One region of the Carnobacterium funditum DSM 5970 genome, then DNA from elsewhere that is predicted to be linked to it. Evidence: a T-box and tRNA genes for the amino acid it is inferred to sense, from the RefSeq annotation. Region 1 holds a T-box; the other holds one or more tRNA genes.
The links. A T-box is a leader RNA that pairs with one kind of tRNA and senses whether it is charged. The one in region 1 lies ahead of BR44_RS03585 (valine--tRNA ligase), so its partner is inferred to be a tRNA-Val.

Region 1 (9,725 bases):
TATTTCTTAAAAACGTAACGGTCGAACCTTTTCCGTTCGTACCAGCAACATGTATAGCTTTTATTTTTTCTTGTGGAGATCCTAATTTTTCTAGCATCCAGTCCATTCTCTTAAGTCCAGGTTTCATTCCAAAAATTTTTCTGCCATGAATCCAGTCCAATGCCTCTTCGTATGTTTTAAACATCAGTTGCACCTCGTCTTTTATAGTCATCGTTTTCCAATAAACAGCAAAAAAATCTTTGCCTTCTTTCATAGTAGTGAAGGCAAAGATTTTTTTCAAGTCTATTTAATTATAATTGAGTTTTTAATTTAATTATAATTGAGTTTTTAATGTCTCAATTCTTTTTAAGACAAGCGTTTGTTTTTCAAGGTATTCTGTTTCTTTTGCTTTTTCTGCTTCTACAACCGTAATCGGAGCATTCTCGATAAATTTAGCATTAGATAACTTACCTCTAACTCTTTTAACTTCACCCGACCATTTAGCCAATTCTTTTTCTAAACGAACAATCTCTTCGTCGATATTAATCAAACCTGCCAAAGGAAGATAAATCTCTGCACCCGTAATAACTGCACTCATAGCTGTTTCAGGAGCTTTAATGGTACTTGAGATAGTTAGATTTTCAGGATTACAAAAGCGTTCAATATAAGAAATATTATTTTTCAAGAACGATTCAACTTTATTATCATTTGTTTTAATCAATAGTTCCACTGACTTGGATAAAGGAGTGTTAACTTCTGAACGAATATTACGGACAGAACGAATCAATTCCATTAATACATCCATTCCTTCAGTCGATTCCTCATCCGATAGTTCAGGACGAACAACAGGATATTCTGCAATGACCAATGATTCTCCAATATGCGGAATATTTTCCCAAATTTCTTCTGTTACAAAAGGCATAACTGGGTGTAACAAACGGAGTGTCTGATCCAACACATAAGCCAAAATACTTCTTGTTGTTTGTTTAGCCTCTTCATCATCATTAAATAAGATTTCTTTACTCATTTCGATGTACCAATCACAAAAATCATCCCAGATAAAGTGATAGAGGTGCCGATTTGCTTCGCCAAATTCAAAGCGTTCAAATAAATCTGTCACTTTTTCTATTGTTTTGTTTAATTTAGTTAAGATCCATCGATCGGCCATCGTTTTTTCACCTGTTAAATCAATTTGTTCAACTGTGAAATCTTCCATATTCATTAATGCAAAGCGACTTGCATTCCATATTTTATTAATGAAATTCCATGAAGCGTCCATTTTGTCATAGCTAAAACGAACATCTTGACCTGGAGCGGAACCATTTGACAAGAACCACCGCAAAGCGTCAGCACCATACTTATCGACTACTTCCATCGGATCAATTCCGTTGCCTAAAGATTTACTCATTTTGCGACCTTCTTCATCACGAATTAACCCGTGAATAAGCACATCATTAAATGGTTTTTTACCAGTAAATTCAAGACTTTGGAAAATCATGCGACTAACCCAGAAGAAAATAATATCATAGCCTGTTACTAGTGTGTTATTGGGGAAATAACGTTTAAAATCTGCTGAGTCCTCATCTGGCCAACCCATTGTTGAAAAAGGCCAAAGAGCTGAACTGAACCAAGTATCTAAAACATCTGGATCTTGTTCCCAATTTTCACTATCTTCGGGTGCTTCCATCCCGACATAAAGTTCTCCACTATGTTTATGATGCCAAGCTGGTATTCTGTGACCCCACCATAATTGACGAGAAATAACCCAATCATGGACATTTTCCATCCAGCTTAAATAGGTATTTTCAAAACGTTCAGGTACAAAATTAACTTTATCTTCAGTAGCTTGCAAAGCGATTGCTTCTTTTGCAAGAGGTTCCATCTTAACAAACCATTGAGTTGATAATCGTGGCTCAATAATGACTCCTGTTCTTTCTGAATGTCCTACACTATGTGTCATTTTTTCGATTTTCACTAATCGTCCTTCAGCCTTTAAATCCTTAATAACAGCTTTTCTAGCCTCAAAACGATCCATACCTGCATATTTACCTGTCACTTCGTTCATCGTCCCATCTGGATTCATGACGTTTGTACGAGGTAAATCGTGTCGATTTCCTACCGCAAAGTCATTAGGATCGTGCGCAGGCGTTATTTTAACCACACCTGTCCCAAAATCCATTTCAACATACTCATCCGCAATGATTGGTATTTCAAGGTTCATCAATGGCAAAATGATTTTTTTACCAATGAGATGTTGGTAGCGTTCATCATCAGGGTGAACCGCCACTGCAGTGTCACCAAGCATTGTTTCCGGACGTGTTGTGGCAATTTCTACAGAACCGCTACCATCTGCTAATGGATAGGTCATATGATAAAAAGCTCCTTCAACATCTTTATGAATTACCTCAATATCTGATAAAGCCGTTTTTGCTTTTGGATCCCAATTGATAATATATTCTCCACGATAAATCAGATTTTTGTTATACATCGTAACAAAAACTTTCCTAACCGCTTCGGATAGACCATCATCTAAAGTAAATCGTTCACGTCCGTAATCAACGGATATCCCAACTTTCGCCCATTGCTCACGGATAACTGCAGCATACTCTTCTTTCCATTCCCAAACCGTCTCAATAAATTTTTCTCGCCCTAAATCATAACGTGAAATGCCTTCTTCAGCTAATTTAGCCTCTACTTTTGCTTGTGTAGCAATGCCCGCATGATCCATCCCTGGTAACCATAAAGTATCAAAACCTTGCATTCTTTTTTGTCTGATGATGATATCTTGTAACGTTGTGTCCCAAGCATGCCCTAAATGCAACTTACCTGTCACATTTGGAGGAGGAATAACAACAGAATAGGGTTCCTTTGTCTTATCTCCACTTGGTTTAAATAAATCTTTTTCAAGCCACTTTTCGTAACGACCAGCTTCAACTTCTTGGGGTTGATATTTTGTCGGCATTTTTAATTCTTTGGACATTTTTTAGCCTCTTTTCTTTTTATTTTTTTCTGAAATAGTAAAAAAAGCACCCGCCCTAATACAAATTTTTGTATTAGGACGAATGCTTTTTGATTCGCGGTACCACCTATATTGTATATTTCCTTAGAAAATATACCTCTCTTCACGTTTTTAACGAAACGTTATTCCGGACAAAGTTACTATTTCTTCACCTCGTCAGCTCCCAAGCTACTTTCATTTTATCATGGTCAAGAACTCTCAGCATTTGTTCTTTTCTCTGAATACCCATCTAATAAAATTACTCCTCTTGTTCATCGCTTTTTTTCTATAGTTCATTTTAGCATTGAAAAGCTGTTAATTCAATCCTGATTTTAACGAAAAGTCAGAATTAACGTGCTATTTTTGTATTTTTGATTGCTTTGTCATAATCTGGCTCATCACTCATTTCTGATACCACTTCTTTATAAACTAGCTTCCCAGTTGCGTCAATAATAAACACAGAACGAACCAAGACATTTAGTTCAGGAATAGCTATTCCATAGGCTTTTCCGAAAGATAAATCTGTATCCTGAAGCATTTCCATATCTATGCCTTCTCCTGCACACCACTTCTTTTGCTCATCTTTCGTATTTGTAGAAATAGTCATTATTTTGATTCCTTCAAGTTCACTTGCCTCTTTATTAAACGATTTTGTTTGAATCGCACAAACTCTCGTATCAATGTCAGGGATAACACTTATTAAAGTAACCATCCCTTTACAGTCTTCTAAAGTTACTATTTCATCCTTACTATTTTTGATTGAGAAGTCTGGGCCTTTATCACCAACGTTAGGTAATGTCCCCTCTACTTTAAGTGGCTTGCCTTTTTTTGTGAACTCCATATTTACTCGCTCCCATTTCTAAACATATTTACTTGTTAAGTATACGCTGTCTGAAAAGAAAAATGCAAATCCGGAATTCATCTATTTTATAAATTTAGTGTCAAAGAGTAGGTACTGTGTGTTTAAAGGTTAGAAAAGATAGTAAGTATCCTAATTTTCATTTTATCCTTTTACCGTTGGTGGAAGCAATCTACCATCATAATAGACCAGAGTTAATATTTCACCTGTTAAATCAATATAACGAACATCTACAGTTGATGGAACTATTACTCTACCAGGAGCAAAATTTAAAATAGAAGTAATTCCAGAATCAACCAACCTATCTACCAACTCTTGTGAATGCTCGCTTGGAACTGTAGAAATCGCTACATGAATGTTTTCACGAGATAAAACACTTTTCATTTGATCAATAGAATAGATAGGAACTCCTGATAAAATTTTCCCAGAATTTTCTTCACTATTTTCGAAACCACACGTTATTTTCATATTGTCATTTCTGCGGAAATTATTAGCAATCAGCGCTTTCCCGATGTTTCCTACACCTACTAAGGCTATATTGATGATTTTATTCACATTCAAAATTTCATGAAACACTTCTACTACATAATCAACTTCATAACCATAGCCACTTCTGCCTAATTCACCAAAATGAGAAAAATCACGACGAATTGTCGCTGAAGGTATTTGAGTTAATTCACTAATTTCTTGTGATTTTATCCTTTTAACTCCAGTATCTTCAAGCTTTTTCAAGCATCGATAATAAACGGGTAATCTTTTAGCAGTTGCTTTCGGTACAGACTGTTTTTCTTGCTTGATTTTCATTAGAAATCCTCCAATTGCATGTCTATTTCCTCAAATCATATCATCAATAAAAATAAAACTCAATCTTTTTGTGATAATAATCACATTCAAAACTATTTTACTACTTTTCTTAAATGAAAATAAAACACTCGCTATTATATTATAATAAAAAAGATTAGATATTTTGTTTTCTCCTGCTAGCTAACTATTAAAAGGAGTACATTTTCTAATCTTTTTTATTTATTTATAAGAGTCCAGAATATTTGACGGCTTGTTGCTTTTCTAAAGTATCTCCTACTTTTATTTCAGAAAAAACCAGATTATCCATCACACGTTGAATTAAGTCTTCTATATTCAATCTCGCTTCATATCGTCTAGTTTTTTCTAAATCTGGTTTTGTTTTAGGAGTAGTTGGCGCAAATATAGTACAACAATCCTCAAAAGGTTGTATTGATAATTCGAATGTATCAATATTTTGAGCTAAATCGATTATCTCGTTTTTATCCATTGAAACAACAGGACGGATAATGGGTGTAGTCGTCACATCATTAATGGCTATCATGCTATGCAAAGTTTGCGATGCTACTTGTCCAAGAGACTCTCCATTAATAATAGCTAATCCTTTTCGTTCTTCACGAATTCGTTCTGTAATTCGTAACATCATACGTCGTGTCACTGTCATTGAGTAACCTTCAGGTACACATCTTTTAATTTCTTCTTGAACTTCAGTAAATGGAACTTCAATGAATATAATATTTCCGACAAATGCAGCCATCTTTGAAGTTAAATCCTTGGCTTTTTGCAAAGACCGAGGACTTGTATAAGGAGGACTGTGAAAATGAACGGCCTCGATTTCTACACCACGCTTCATTGTCAAGTAACCTGCTACTGGGGAATCAATCCCGCCAGACAGCATTAGCATACCTTTCCCACTTGAACCTACTGGTAGTCCGCCTGCTCCTAATATTGTTTGACTAGAAAGAAAGATACCTTCATTTCTAATCTCAACACGTATATTAATATCAGGGTTTTTCATTTTCACTTTAATACCTTCAATATTTTTTGAAACTTCTGATCCTAATAAATGATTAATTTCATCAGTGTCTAAACTAAATTCATGATCTGAACGACGCGTGGTGATTTTAAATGATTTACCTTCTGTATATAATTCTTGGACCATATCAACTGTTACTTTTTTCATTTCTTCGATATCTCTTTCCAGTCTTACCACTGGAGAAAAATTTTGAATCCCGAAAATAGGTTTTAATCTCTCCAAAACCAAATCACTGTCTACACCATTTAATTTTAAATGCATTCGGTCTCGTTCACCCGTTACGTTAAGTTGCTCAAAATCATATAAAGCAAATTTTACATTTTGGACTAGTTTATTAATAAATTTTTTTTTATTTTTACCTTTAGTAGATAACTCTCCGTAACGGACCATCACTTCATTGTATTGCATTTTATATTCACTTCTCTTTCTTATGCATTGATTGATTGGAATTTTTTATACAGCTTTTTAAATACGCTCATAAATTGTTTTGCTTCTTCCATAGTATTTGTATCTGATAAACTAATACGAACAGCATCAACTGCAAGACTGTCCGGTACATGCATGGCTGAAAGAGTGCTAGAACTCGCTTTTTTGCGGCTAGAACAAGCACTTGTAGTGGAAATATAAATAGATTCATTTTCAAAAGCATGTAACAACACTTCTCCTCTGATACCTTTTAAAGCAAAACAAAGAATATGTGGTGCTCCTGCTTGCGTTGAAAACAGTACAATTTTTTTATAGTTGTTCAACTCATTAATTAAATAATCTCTAATTTCTCTTTGTTTTTTTTGCTTATTGGTAGCATCTGTCATGACCAAACGTAAAGCTTTCCCAGTAGCTGCGATACCAGCAACATTTTCTGTACCACTTCGTATTCGATTTTCTTGTCCACCACCATTCATTAAAGACGCTATTTTCCTTCCCTTTTTCAAATAAATAAATCCTGTTCCTTTTGGCCCATGGAATTTATGACTTGAGAAAACAGCAATATCAATACGAGAATTTGGGCCTAAATGCACCGGTATTTTCCCGATAGCTTGAACAGCATCAACCTGAAAATGAATAGATGGATAATCTTTTAGAACTTCACCAATTTCCTCAATGGGTTGTACACTACCCACTTCATTATTAACAGCCATAACAGAAACTAAAATTGTATCTTTTCGTATGGCATTTTTTAAATCTGTGATAGAAATAACCCCATTTCTATCAACCGGTAAATAGGTCACTTCAAAACCAAATTGTTCTAATTGGCCTATAGATTCACTTACAGCAGGGTGCTCCACAGTTGTTGTAATGATATGGTTGCCGTAAACTTTTTTTTCAATAGCTGTTCCTTTGATGGCCCAATTGTCTCCTTCTGTGCCACCGCTAGTAAAGTAAATTTCTTGTGGTGTAACTGCAAGTAAAGAAGCAATTTGCATACGTGATTGCTTCATCAAAGAAGCAGCTTGATCTCCCAGTGCATGCATACTAGATGGATTCCCATTGACACTTCTAGTTACCTCTATAAATGTTTGCAATACTTCTTCATTTATTTGAGTCGTTGCACTATTATCAAAATATATCATTTATCTTCACACTTTCTATTATCTATTTCACATGATTTGATATGGATTTTTCATCATTGATTTAATACAAAATAAAACAGAGTTTCCAATTAAATGAAAGACTCTGTCGTTTTTTCATCATTTCTTTTGTTTATCTTCTAGATAATTTTCTTCTATCTTTTTAAACGAGCCCGGTTCAACTTCTTCTAAAGCTGTTGAAATCTGTTCTAATGCTTTATTGTAATCAAATTCAGTATTAAATGTTGTCATGCTCTTTACAATAGCCTCTGCTATTTCTGGATGTGTATGACGATAACGATTAGCATACTGCATCATATATTCACACAACAATGCATTATCTACTATCTCTTCCGTTTTTTTAATTAAAAGTTCCACATCATCATCACATAAATCGCATAAATGTTTGATATCTTTCATATCTATTCTTAATTTATTTAATTCTTTAGATAGTTCTTCTACTCGTTCTGTCGTTGCAAAGAAAAAATCTAGGTATTGCGTTGGTAATCCAGGAAGATGTTGTTTTTCAATATACCGTTTTACTCCACGTAAATTAAATTCAAAATCATCAATTTTATCTTTGACTTCTTTTTCTTCTTGGCGTAATTCTAATAAATGTTCGTTAATCATTTTTTGTTCCACTTCAATTTGTTCGAGTAACTTCGCATGCTCTGTATAGCTTTCTTTTACTGCACTAAAAATAGCTTGTTGGCTATTTAAGCCATCTGTAAATGTATCAAAATTATCTTGAATCTCGCTCAGTTGTTCTTGCATTTTTTGAGCTTGCTTTAATTCATCGTGGTTCAATGCGTAGCTTTGAGCCACACGATCAATTTCAATTAAAAGTTTTCGATTTTTTTCAATTACAAATTCTATATAATCATCTAATACGGGCTGCTGATTTACGATGAATTTTTTTGCTTCAATTTCAATTTCCATAGCGTCATACAACCGATTAATCTCATCTTCTATTTCTGTGCTTATCGATTTAGCCTTTTCGATGTCACATTCTGTAATGGCTTCTTCGACACTTTTACATTTCATCTCTATTGATTCAACGTCTGCTAAGATAGTATCATCTAAAAAAACGAATTGTCGTTCAATAAGCTCATCATAACCCTCTTTTAATTCTTGTACTTGTTCAAAAAATTCGTTTACCAGTTGTTTTAAAAGCCCAGGTATTTGCTTGATACTATGGTTCAAACTTTTTGTATCTGCATCAATTTTATTTAAAATATTTTTAGCTTCAACATGATCTCCAGAAGCTGCTAAATCTGATACTTTTGAAAAATCAACTTCTAAAAAAGTCAATTTATTTTCTAACTTTTCTAACGCAGGACCAAATGAAAAACTTTGTGTTAATAATTTTTTTCTTATTTCTTGATAAGTTTCTTGTATTCTTTTAACTTCTAGTATATTTTGCTCTTCACTTTGAAGTAGTTCATATAAGGCAGTTTGAATTTCTTTAATATCCATTTCGATATTTTTAATTAAATTGGCTGCTTTCGTTTCTGTTGCTTTTGCTTTAATTAATTGCAGACGGTCTGCAGCTTGTTCTGCATCAAACAAATGATTTTCTAAATCTGGAAAAGTTTTAGTTTCAATTTTCTGCCATTCCGAATGCAATTGGTTGAACTTTTTTTTCGTCTGCCCTGTTAATTGTAGGTCTTTCGCTCTTCGCAAGTCATCGGGTATAGGCAAATCCATTAATTCAAATTTTTGTTTTTCTAGACCATTGATTAACGAATAATGTTTCTTTTTCATCATGAAACTTATTAAGTAGGCAATGAGAGCCAAAAAGATAATAGTAACTAAAATATATTCAAACTTCATTTTTTGTTGATACCTCCAGCCAAATTGATACGTTTATATAAGAAAAATAGTTATTATTAGTTCATATTTTTTTACGATATCAGAAAAACTTTTTAACATAAGTTGCATTTTCTTATAGAAATACCTATTGTATATAGTAACATATATAATGAAATCTAACACTACTAAAAGCGGTTTTTTATTTTATCTTATCTAGTACGTGTCTTCATTACAGGAGGAATTTCCATGTCAAAAGAATCAAATTATCGTTTAATGAATAAACAGCTTACCGCTATTATCAATGATGAAACAAACCTGATTGCTAACTTGAGCAATGCTGCAGCTTTATTGTTTGAAAATTTATCTGATATCAATTGGGCTGGATTTTATTTGTACGAAAAAACATCAGATGAATTAGTATTAGGTCCTTTCCAAGGTAAAGTGGCATGCATAAGAATAAAAATAGGTGCAGGTGTTTGTGGAACGGCGTTTGAGAAAAACGCACCGCTTATCGTTGGAGATGTCTCTAAATTCCGAGGCCATATCGCTTGCGATGCTGCAAGCCAATCAGAAATCGTTATACCCTTGGTACTGAACGGCGAAAAAATAGGGGTCCTAGATATTGATGCCCCAATAAAAAATCGATTTGATAAAATAGATCAACACTTTTTA
Region 2 (9,725 bases), 810 kb from region 1:
TTGAAATCCAAGTAAAGTATGAAGGTTATATAAAAAAAGCCATTCAAAAAGTAGACAAGCTAAAAAGAATGGAAAATAAACGAATTCCAGAGAATATTGATTATTCGGTTATCAATGGAATTGCAACCGAAGCAAAACAACGATTAACACTTATTCAACCTGAAACGATTGCACAAGCAAGCCGTATTAGTGGCGTTAATCCAGCTGATATTTCAGTTTTAATGGTTTATGTAGAACAAGGAAAAATTGTAAAAGTATAGGGATAGAATAATAGCTACAATAAAAGCCGGTACAATTAAGGATTAACTTAATTGTACCGGCTTTTATTCATTCAGTAAATTAGATTTTTTTTTCGTTTAATAAATCTTGAATAGCATTAGCATTCTTTAAATCACAAGTAATAATAAGATGATCACCAACATGAATAATAGTGTGTCCATGAGGAAAGATATATTCATTCCCCCTACGCATGGAGGAGATGATGATTTCTTCTGGCCATTCCACGTCATTGATAGCTTTTCTAGATAAAAGGCTATCAGGTCCGATAGTATGCACAAAAGAGTGAGGTTTGCTCACTACTACATTATCGTCATCCGGAATTAAATTTTTCAATAAACTTTCGTAGATTGGTTTAACTCCTAAGAAGTCGGCCATCATATACGCTGTTAAAGAAACAACTGCTAACGGCATTAATTGATTCAAGCCTCCAACCATTTCAGTAACTAATAAGATAGCTGTTAAAGGCGCTTTCCCTATAGCAGTAAAGTAACCAGCCATAGCAAATAAAATAAAATGAGTTAAATACTGAGCATCCATTTTAAAATAATAAATCATAAATTGAGCAAATAGCGCACCAAGAATGGCACCCAGAGATAAAATGGGTAAGAAAATACCTCCAGGAACACTAGCTCCATAAGATATCATCGAGAAAATAAAACGAAAAACAAATAATCCAACTAAAATAGATAGAGATAAATTCCACTTCGGCAGTTGCGAAATAATCCCATGCCCCCCTCCAATCAGTTCTGGCAAATAAAAGCCCATTGGGATAATTAGTAAAAGAGGAATAACCGAATTAAAATGCTCAGGAATAAAGGAAAATAATTGATAAAATTTTGGAAGGATATCTAATAAAACTTTAGAGTAAATCCAGCCTCCAAAACCGAGGAGAATTCCTAATAATGGCAAGTAAATATAATATTTAAGTGGAAGATTTGTTACTGTTCCGATGTCCAATATAGGAGCTAAACCAAAAAAGTTTAAAGAGACGAAGTTGGCAACAACCGCTGATGTAAATGTTGTTATAGCAACTAAAGGAGAGAAGTTGTGATGAACTTCTTCCAATATAAACATTAATCCTGCTATAGGTGCATTAAAAGCAGCTGCTAAACCTGCTCCAGCTCCACTCGATAATAAAACCTTCTCTTCTGTTTCATCTCCTTTTGTTAATTTGCTGACACCCAATCCCACTGAAGCTCCTAATTGAATAGAAGGACCTTCTCTACCAAGAAAAAGTCCAGATCCTATAGCTAATAGTCCGCCGATGAATTTTTTCCATAGGACAGACCACCATTGAACATGAATAATACCTTGAACTTGACCTTTTACTTGAGAAACCCCACTCCCTTTAATGTCTGGGTCGCTTTTAACAAATAAACCAATAATAATAGCGATAGTAATGGAGATAAAAGTCCAAGGAATCAACCATAGAGGTTCTGAATGGAAAAATGTGTATAAAAGGATAATATTTTCAAAAATAATTTCTACACCTAAACGGAATAAACTTACGATGAAGCCCACCAACACCCCAACTACTATTGCTTTAGTGATGTATCGGATTCGTCGATCTTTAAGTGTAGTGAACAATCTTTTCATGCGTTAATCTTCCTTCTCTAAAATATATTTTAAGTCTCACTTAACCATACTACTACTTTTAGGTGGACAGAAACAAGGTTAATAGGTAATTAAGAAAAATTACTTTGCTTTAATAACGAGAGTAGGGTATAATTGATAGCGGATACTTTAATAAACAAAGGTTCCATAGCTCAGTTGGGAGAGCACTACCTCGACAAGGTAGGGGTCGCTGGTTCGAGCCCAGTTGGGACCATAACGAATTGGATAGAAGCCCTTAAAATTTTGGCATAAGTGATTTTCCGCCATGTTTTAGGGCTTATTTTTTTGTCACCCCCTTTTCTACTTACTGGTCCATCCTCGATTGCCATCGTACGAAAGCCACCTTCTAAATTTCCTAATAAAATTTTATTGTAATTTTCCGTCTTATGACCTGTGATCGCAGAGTTTTCGTTGTGAGATTCGCAGTTCCTTGAGTATGAAAAGGCATCCTATAATCACGCAGTAGCGAAAGCTACCTTTAAAGTTATTAAGTCAGATGATGTATGCTATAATTTAGTAAAGATTTAAAGGAGAAAAAATGAAAAAATTAGTTAAGGATATTGGAGATGAATTAAAGCATTTTTTATCCGGAAAGACAATAGATGCGGTTATTCCACCGATAATATATGTAATAGGAAATAATCTGTTCGGACTTAAAGAAGGAATCATACTGGCTCTATCTATTGCTTCTATTTTAGCTCTATTTAGGTTTTTAAAAAAAGAAAAGATTCTTTATGCTCTGGGAGGTATTGCCGGGGTAGCTCTGGCTTCTGGATTTGCATTAATTGCGGACGAGGCAGCAAATTATTTTGTGCCTAAGATAATAGGGAGTGGAGGTTTATTTTTAGTATCTATTATAAGTGTTTTTGTTGGAAAACCTCTTGCAGCAATTTTAAGTCATCTATCAAGAGGTTGGCACTTTGATTGGTTTTTAAGAGATGATATAAAACCAGCTTATAGAGAAGTAACAGTTGTATGGGCAATTTTATTTTTAGGAAGAATGATTCTTCAAATATTTCTATATAACAGAGGGAACTTAACGGAGTTAGGATGGGCAAGTATTTTACTTGGTTTTCCAGCAACTCTGACAGTGTTAATTTTAACACTAATTTATGGAGTATGGAGACTTAAAAGATTAGGTGGGCCTGGTATAGATGAGTTTCAAGAAGGAAAAAATCCACCATGGGAAGGTCAGAAAAAAGGGTTTTAAACGTGTAAATACATTTTTTTAAAAGAATGAGAAAAATGAACTTCAAAAGAGTGTTAAAATTTACTGAATCGTTTACTGATGGCAGTTTCGAGGTTAACAAATGGTGCTCCTAATTAGAGCTACTAAGAGTGGACATAAGCGAATAGTAAATAAAACATGCCCGTTAATGATTTATAAATCATTAACGGGCATGTTTTATTTATCAGCTTTATCAGAAACAACTTAATTAAATAATCTAGCTATAAAAAATGTAATAGTAGAAACAGCTCCCCCTAAAGAGGTTCCCCAAATCAGGTCAATGATAGTAATCTTAAGAGGCCAATCTTTTAGAGTTGCTAAATTGGTTAAGTCATAGGTAGCATAGGTTAACAGTCCTAGGAACATTCCTGCAAATAAAGCATATGTCCAACTATTGTTTTCTATTGCGGGATTAATTACAAAAAACAATAATCCAGCTATAAAAATTAAATAGAAAATAATGGCGGCAACCCAATTAGGTTTAGCACTCATAATAAAACCCAGCTCCCGTTGATACAAATCTTTAGCAATAAACACTAGCCAAATAAGATCAATAATTAGAAATGTAACAAAGGCTATTAAATATTGTGTTAATAATTCCCACATAATTATTCTCCTCCTTTTATGAGTGGTTATTTTTAGGAAACCAAGGAATAAAAGTATTTGTTCTCAATTGATAAGCATCGTAATCTGCTCGTCCTTTATATTTCTTTTCCAACATCCTGACGCCAGAAACGAATACAATAAAGGTTGTCATTAACAAAGACCCACAGACTAGCGACCATTTATTTTTTCATCATTTTCTCATGTGGATAGACTTATAATTCTATGATTTACCTATGTTTCGTTTCACAGGATGGACGGTTAACTTGGAGCTTCAACATAATGTAGCATTGTTACATTATGTTGAAGCTCCAAGACTTCACCGAATATAAAAATATAGCCAGCCGCAACAATAAATCCAAATTCCCACCAATGTCAATAATGTAATGGTTCTTTATAATTTTCCTTACGATAAAAAGTGCAAATAAATAAAACTACAAATACTTGTAATTAGATAAGTTTAAACCACCTATTTTTTTAGTATATAAGATAGTGCAACTGCTCCAGCGCCAGCCCCTACAGCTACAACTGATGAAGTCTCCACAATATATCTAGGTTCTTTACCAATTAATCCTGTGAATAAATGCTCTAATTCTTTGGCCTCTTCTAAATTATTGATGTGAACAATATTATATGATTCTATAGTGTTACTTTTCATTATTTTCCTAACATGTTGCACCAACTTGTTGAGACTACCTTTAGTTGTAAAAGAAATACTATCCAGTTTCCCCTCGCCTGCCTCATCCAAGGTTACAATGGGTTTTAATCCAACTTTTTTCCCTATTCTACCCATAGTTGTGCTTAAGCGGCCAGATTTTATCATATTATCTAAGGTTTTTACACGAACTAATATTTTACTTTTTGGTATATCATTAGTTACTATATTGACTATTTCATTGTGTTTATAGCCTTGACCAATTAAATCAGCAGCTTTTGCGACCAATAATCCTTGGGCTCCTGAATTTTGTTTTGTGTCTATAACATCTATTTTAAAGTTATTAAACTTCGTTCTCTTAGCCACTCTGTTAATCGTATTGTAAGTGCCGCTTAATTGCTTGGAAACTGTCATAATAACCAAGGATTTATAATAAGTAGAAAGATAAATCAAAATATTTTCTATTGTCTTTTCATCCGGTTGTGACGATGTCGGTAAGTCTTTACTGTCTTTAGAATAATCCAATAGTTGTTCAGGCGTTATAGTTAATTTATCAATAAAGGAAGTCTTCTCGAATAATATATTCATATTGATGATATGAATTTGTTCCCTATCTATAAACTCTTGAGGGATATCGGCTATACTATCTGTCAATAGAGCTATGTCTGATTTTCTTCTCAATACAACATCTTGTTGTTTTTTCATATCATCTACTTTTTGGTATTCTATATTGCCATTTTGACGAAGTATTTCAAATACACGCTCTGGTTCGTTGGAATGGATATGAATTCTCATTTGGTTATTATTCGCTGCAACTACTAAAGAATCACCTAAATTATTTAAAATCTTCTTCATGTTTTTTGTGTCTAATTCATTTCCTCTTAGTAAACATTCTGTACAATACCTATAAGTAATCTTAGAATTCATGTCGTGTTCAACTGCGACGTGGATGGTTTCTCTTTGTACTTTATTAATGGATTCTATATCTATCAGATTCCCTTTTTTAAAGTATTCTAGCATGCCATGGATAAAAAAGGCGAAACCGCTGGCGCCTGCATCAACAACTCTTGCTTTTCTTAGCTCTTTTAATTGATATTGTGTCTTTGTCACTGCCGCATTCAATACTTCTGTTGCTGAGGACATGAGTTCTGTAATGTTATTATTTGAACCATCATGTCGGTTTAAAGCTTCTCCCCATTCTCTCATAACCGTTAAGATAGTACCTTCAATAGGTTGTTCTATTGACTCATATGCATAGTCAGCTGCTTTTCTACTAGCTGAAGCATATTGATTGTAATCTATAAATTCTTGATCAGATATTTCCATGCTTAATCCGTAGATATATTGGGCAAATATTATACCTGAATTCCCTCTAGCCCCTCGTATTGCAGCATCAGAAAAAGATTCTAAGGTCTGTTTAACCGTCTCACCCTTCGTTGAATCATTGATAATTGTTTCCATCAATGAAGAAAGGTTAGTACCAGTGTCACCATCTTGTATTGGAAATACATTTATCCTGTTTAAAAATTGTCTATTTGAAACTACTTCATGTGCTCCATGTAAAAATGCATTATACATATCGCCACTAGTTATATTGGTAATTACCATTATTCCCTCTTCCTCCCACGGCTGCACTTATTATGAAATTAAAATATCAAAAGAGTGCATTTAAATCACTAATTATACAGCCTAAATCATGTGTATAATATTAACTCGCATAAGTTAGAATGATTTTACGAATAATTTGGGCTTTTACTATGAATTTATGCCCTTTTCGTTACTACATTTCAATTAGTTTGATAATTAATGTTTTCAATAAATATTGTTAGGTGTTAAATTAAACATAGCTTGTTTTCCAAAATGTGTCAAGCAACTAAGGCCGGGGTTCTATGGTCTAATACTTTGCGTGAGTAACCATCTAACCAACCTAGCAGATAAGATTATCTTCCAAGCCTTCTAGTTACTGTAGATGGGTCTTTCAACTTCAGCATAACTCACTAATTAACACCTGCTATCCATTATCGGTATTTTGAATGGTGGGGCAAATCCATTGCAATCATTTAATGCTCTGAAATATACTGAGGGAGAAAATAGGATAAGACACTTTCTACCTGAAATTGATTGGATACTTGAATGGGTATATGATAGTTGCTTGTTAAATTTTGTTAGTCAAGAGAGGTTTTTTTCTTATTTAACGATTCTAGGTAGAGTCTTATACATCAAAAATCAGTGAAGATCCATGAAATTAGTAACATGCTACATTTCTAAATCACGACCACTATATACGAATTCACTTATATATTCGACTTTGGTGTTTTTTCTATCATAAAGTTAATTTATTCGAATGATGTAATGTGGTAGGTTGTGTGAGATGAAATTTTTCTTCTATATAACATACTAAATAATATACTAAAATAACAAGTTTTTTTAAATGATATTAAACTGTTACATGCCTATTAGTTGGGATCATAACGAATTTTATTTTAAAAAATTCGATGTGACTAACCGTTTAATCTTTATTTATTTATAAAATTTATCATAAAAAATGTGGTTTAGGCATTGCACTTAGACTTGATTTGTTATACAGTTAGACAGATGAACCTGTGAAACAAATTAGTGTTTCACACTATCAAAGGAGTTGTCTTATGAATCCGGAAGAGTTTAAATTAGCCCTTCAGAATAAAGGGATTGACGTTAACGAGAAACAAATGAAGCAGTTTGATAATTATTTGATACTTTTGCAAGAATGGAATGAAAAAATTAATTTAACCGCGATTACTGAAAGTGAAGAAGTCTATTTAAAGCACTTTTACGATTCAATAACAGCTGGATTGTATATGGATTTTAATAAAGGGGTCCAAAGCTTATGTGATGTAGGTGCTGGTGCTGGGTTTCCGAGCATCCCCCTAAAAATTATTTTCCCAAAATTGAAAGTAACAATTGTAGATTCTTTAAATAAAAGAATTCAATTTTTGACTATTTTAGCAGAAACGTTACAATTAGAGGATGTTCATTTTTATCATGATCGTGCTGAATTGTTCGGTCAAAATCAACAGTTTCGTGAAACATTTGATTTTGTAACAGCTCGTGCTGTTGCTCGGATGAGTGTTTTAGCCGAGTTATGCTTACCGTTGGTAAAAAAAGGTGGAATTTTCATAGCTTTAAAAGCTAGTAGTAGCGATAGTGAAATGAAAGAAAGTAAAAAAGCTATTGCAACACTTGGCGGGAAGTTTCGAAAAGAATTTATTTTTGAATTACCTAAAGAGGCAGGGGAAAGACACATCCTATTAATAGATAAGAAAAAAGAGACACCCAAAAAATACCCAAGAAAACCAGGAACACCTAACAAAAGTCCTTTATAAAAAAATTGAATAAAGAGCGAAAAATGATGGATCATTTGGAACAAATGCGTAAGAGAAAGATACGCACTTGTATTCTTTCTCTTTTTTTAATTTTTTAAAAACAAGATACAGTCACAATCATAGATGGAGGGAAAAGAATGGCACGAATTATAGCAGTCGCAAACCAAAAAGGCGGAGTGGGGAAAACTACTACAACAGTCAATTTAGGCGCTTGTTTGGCTTATTCTGGTAAAAAAGTCTTATTGGTCGATATTGATGCTCAAGGAAATGCAACTAGCGGGTTAGGTGTTCGTAAAGTTGATGTAGAAAAAGATATCTATGATATTTTAGTAAATGAAACCCCAATTGAAGAAGTTGTGTTGCCTTCTTCTAGAGAAAACTTATGGGTTGTGCCCGCTACAATTCAATTAGCCGGTGCAGAGATTGAACTGACGAATCAAATGGCACGTGAGACTAGATTAAAACAAGCGTTAGCCAAGATTTCGGATGACTACGATTTTGTTCTAATCGATTGTCCACCTTCATTAGGCCACTTAACCATCAATGCATTTACAGCAAGCGATACAATTTTAATCCCAGTTCAATGCGAATATTATGCTCTTGAGGGATTAAGCCAGTTATTGAATACCGTTCGTTTAGTGCAAAAACACTTCAACCCAGATTTGAAAATTGAAGGCGTATTGTTGACGATGTTAGATGCAAGAACCAACCTTGGTTATGAAGTAGTCGATGAGGTTAAAAAATATTTCCGCGAGAAGGTATACAAGACCATTATTCCTCGCAATGTCCGTTTGTCGGAAGCTCCAAGTCATGGCTTATCCATTATTGATTATGATCCGCGCTCAAGAGGAGCAGAAGTTTATATGGAGTTAGCAAAGGAAGTGTTAGCGAATGGTTAATAAAAATAGTAAAGGTCTAGGCAGAGGAATTGACGCTCTTTTTAGTGAGTACTCTGACTTGGATAAAATTGATGTCTCAAGTGAACGGATTCAAGAGATTAATTTAGAAGAAATTCGGCCCAATCCTTATCAGCCTCGTAAAACTTTTGATGAAGAAGCGCTCAATGAATTGGCTCGTTCAATCAAACAATCTGGCGTATTCCAACCTATAATTTTACGTGAATCAACGATTAAAGGTTATGAAATCATTGCAGGGGAACGACGTTTTAGAGCTTCTAAGCTAGCAGGCAAGTCAACGATACCTGCAATCATCCGTGAATTTGATGAAGAAAAAATGATGGAAGTTGCTGTTTTAGAGAACTTACAAAGAGAAGACTTAACGTCACTTGAAGAAGCAGAAGCTTATGATATGTTGATGAAAAAGTTGAAATTAACACAAGAAGATGTAGCTGCTCGTTTAGGGAAGAGCCGTCCATACATTGCAAATTATTTGAGATTACTAGGCTTGCCAGAAATAGTCAAACAAATGCTTCAAGCTAATGATATCTCAATGGGACAAGCGCGAACGTTATTAGGGCTAAAAGATAAGAAACAAATCGTTAAACTAGCCAAAAAGGTCATGAAAGAAAATTTAACGGTTCGTCAATTAGAGCAATTAGTTAACAAAATGAATCATCCTAAAGAACAAATTGAGAAAACAGAAAAAACAGCTAAAAAACCTTACTATATTCGTGAAAGTGAAGAAAGATTAATGGACAAGTTTGGAACGTCTGTTATAATTCACGAAAAAGATAAAAAAGGAAAAATCGAAATTGAGTATCTTTCGACCGAAGATTTAACTCGTATTTTAGATGTTCTAGATATTCAATTTGATGATGAATAGGTAAATTGAAACAGGAGTGTGAAGAGATGTATGATCTAAATGATGTGGTTGAAATGAAAAAAGCTCATCCATGTGGAGAAAATCGCTGGGAAATTATTAGGATGGGTATGGATATTCGTATCAAATGTTTAAAGTGTGGACACATGGTGATGATGCCAAGAAGAGAATTTGAAAAGAAGATGAAAAAAGTATTGGAACATAC

Region 2: it has a tRNA-Val gene. The T-box ahead of BR44_RS03585 (valine--tRNA ligase) is inferred to sense a tRNA for this amino acid. The anticodon was not compared.

The regions. Positions count from the first base shown of each region.
Region 1 is NZ_JQLL01000001.1:787,689-797,413, forward strand. Features, by position in the region: gene BR44_RS03580 (bifunctional folylpolyglutamate synthase/dihydrofolate synthase) at 1-253, opposite strand, end outside; gene BR44_RS03585 (valine--tRNA ligase) at 314-2,959, opposite strand; T-box leader at 3,031-3,262, opposite strand; gene tpx (thiol peroxidase) at 3,327-3,818, opposite strand; gene BR44_RS03595 (redox-sensing transcriptional repressor Rex) at 3,981-4,640, opposite strand; gene thiI (tRNA uracil 4-sulfurtransferase ThiI) at 4,864-6,081, opposite strand; gene BR44_RS03605 (cysteine desulfurase family protein) at 6,102-7,244, opposite strand; gene BR44_RS03610 (septation ring formation regulator EzrA) at 7,362-9,074, opposite strand; gene BR44_RS03615 (GAF domain-containing protein) at 9,300-9,725, shown strand, end outside.
Region 2 is NZ_JQLL01000001.1:1,597,590-1,607,314, forward strand. Features, by position in the region: gene mnmG (tRNA uridine-5-carboxymethylaminomethyl(34) synthesis enzyme MnmG) at 1-260, shown strand, start outside; gene BR44_RS07400 (ClC family H(+)/Cl(-) exchange transporter) at 340-1,875, opposite strand; tRNA gene BR44_RS07405 (tRNA-Val) at 2,035-2,107, shown strand; gene BR44_RS07410 (DUF3159 domain-containing protein) at 2,432-3,103, shown strand; gene BR44_RS07415 (DUF2177 family protein) at 3,326-3,727, opposite strand; partial or broken gene BR44_RS11520 (DUF1295 domain-containing protein) at 3,744-3,896, opposite strand; gene BR44_RS07420 (DegV family protein) at 4,194-5,987, opposite strand; gene rsmG (16S rRNA (guanine(527)-N(7))-methyltransferase RsmG) at 7,025-7,741, shown strand; gene BR44_RS07430 (ParA family protein) at 7,879-8,640, shown strand; gene BR44_RS07435 (ParB/RepB/Spo0J family partition protein) at 8,633-9,523, shown strand; gene BR44_RS07440 (DUF951 domain-containing protein) at 9,550-9,725, shown strand, end outside.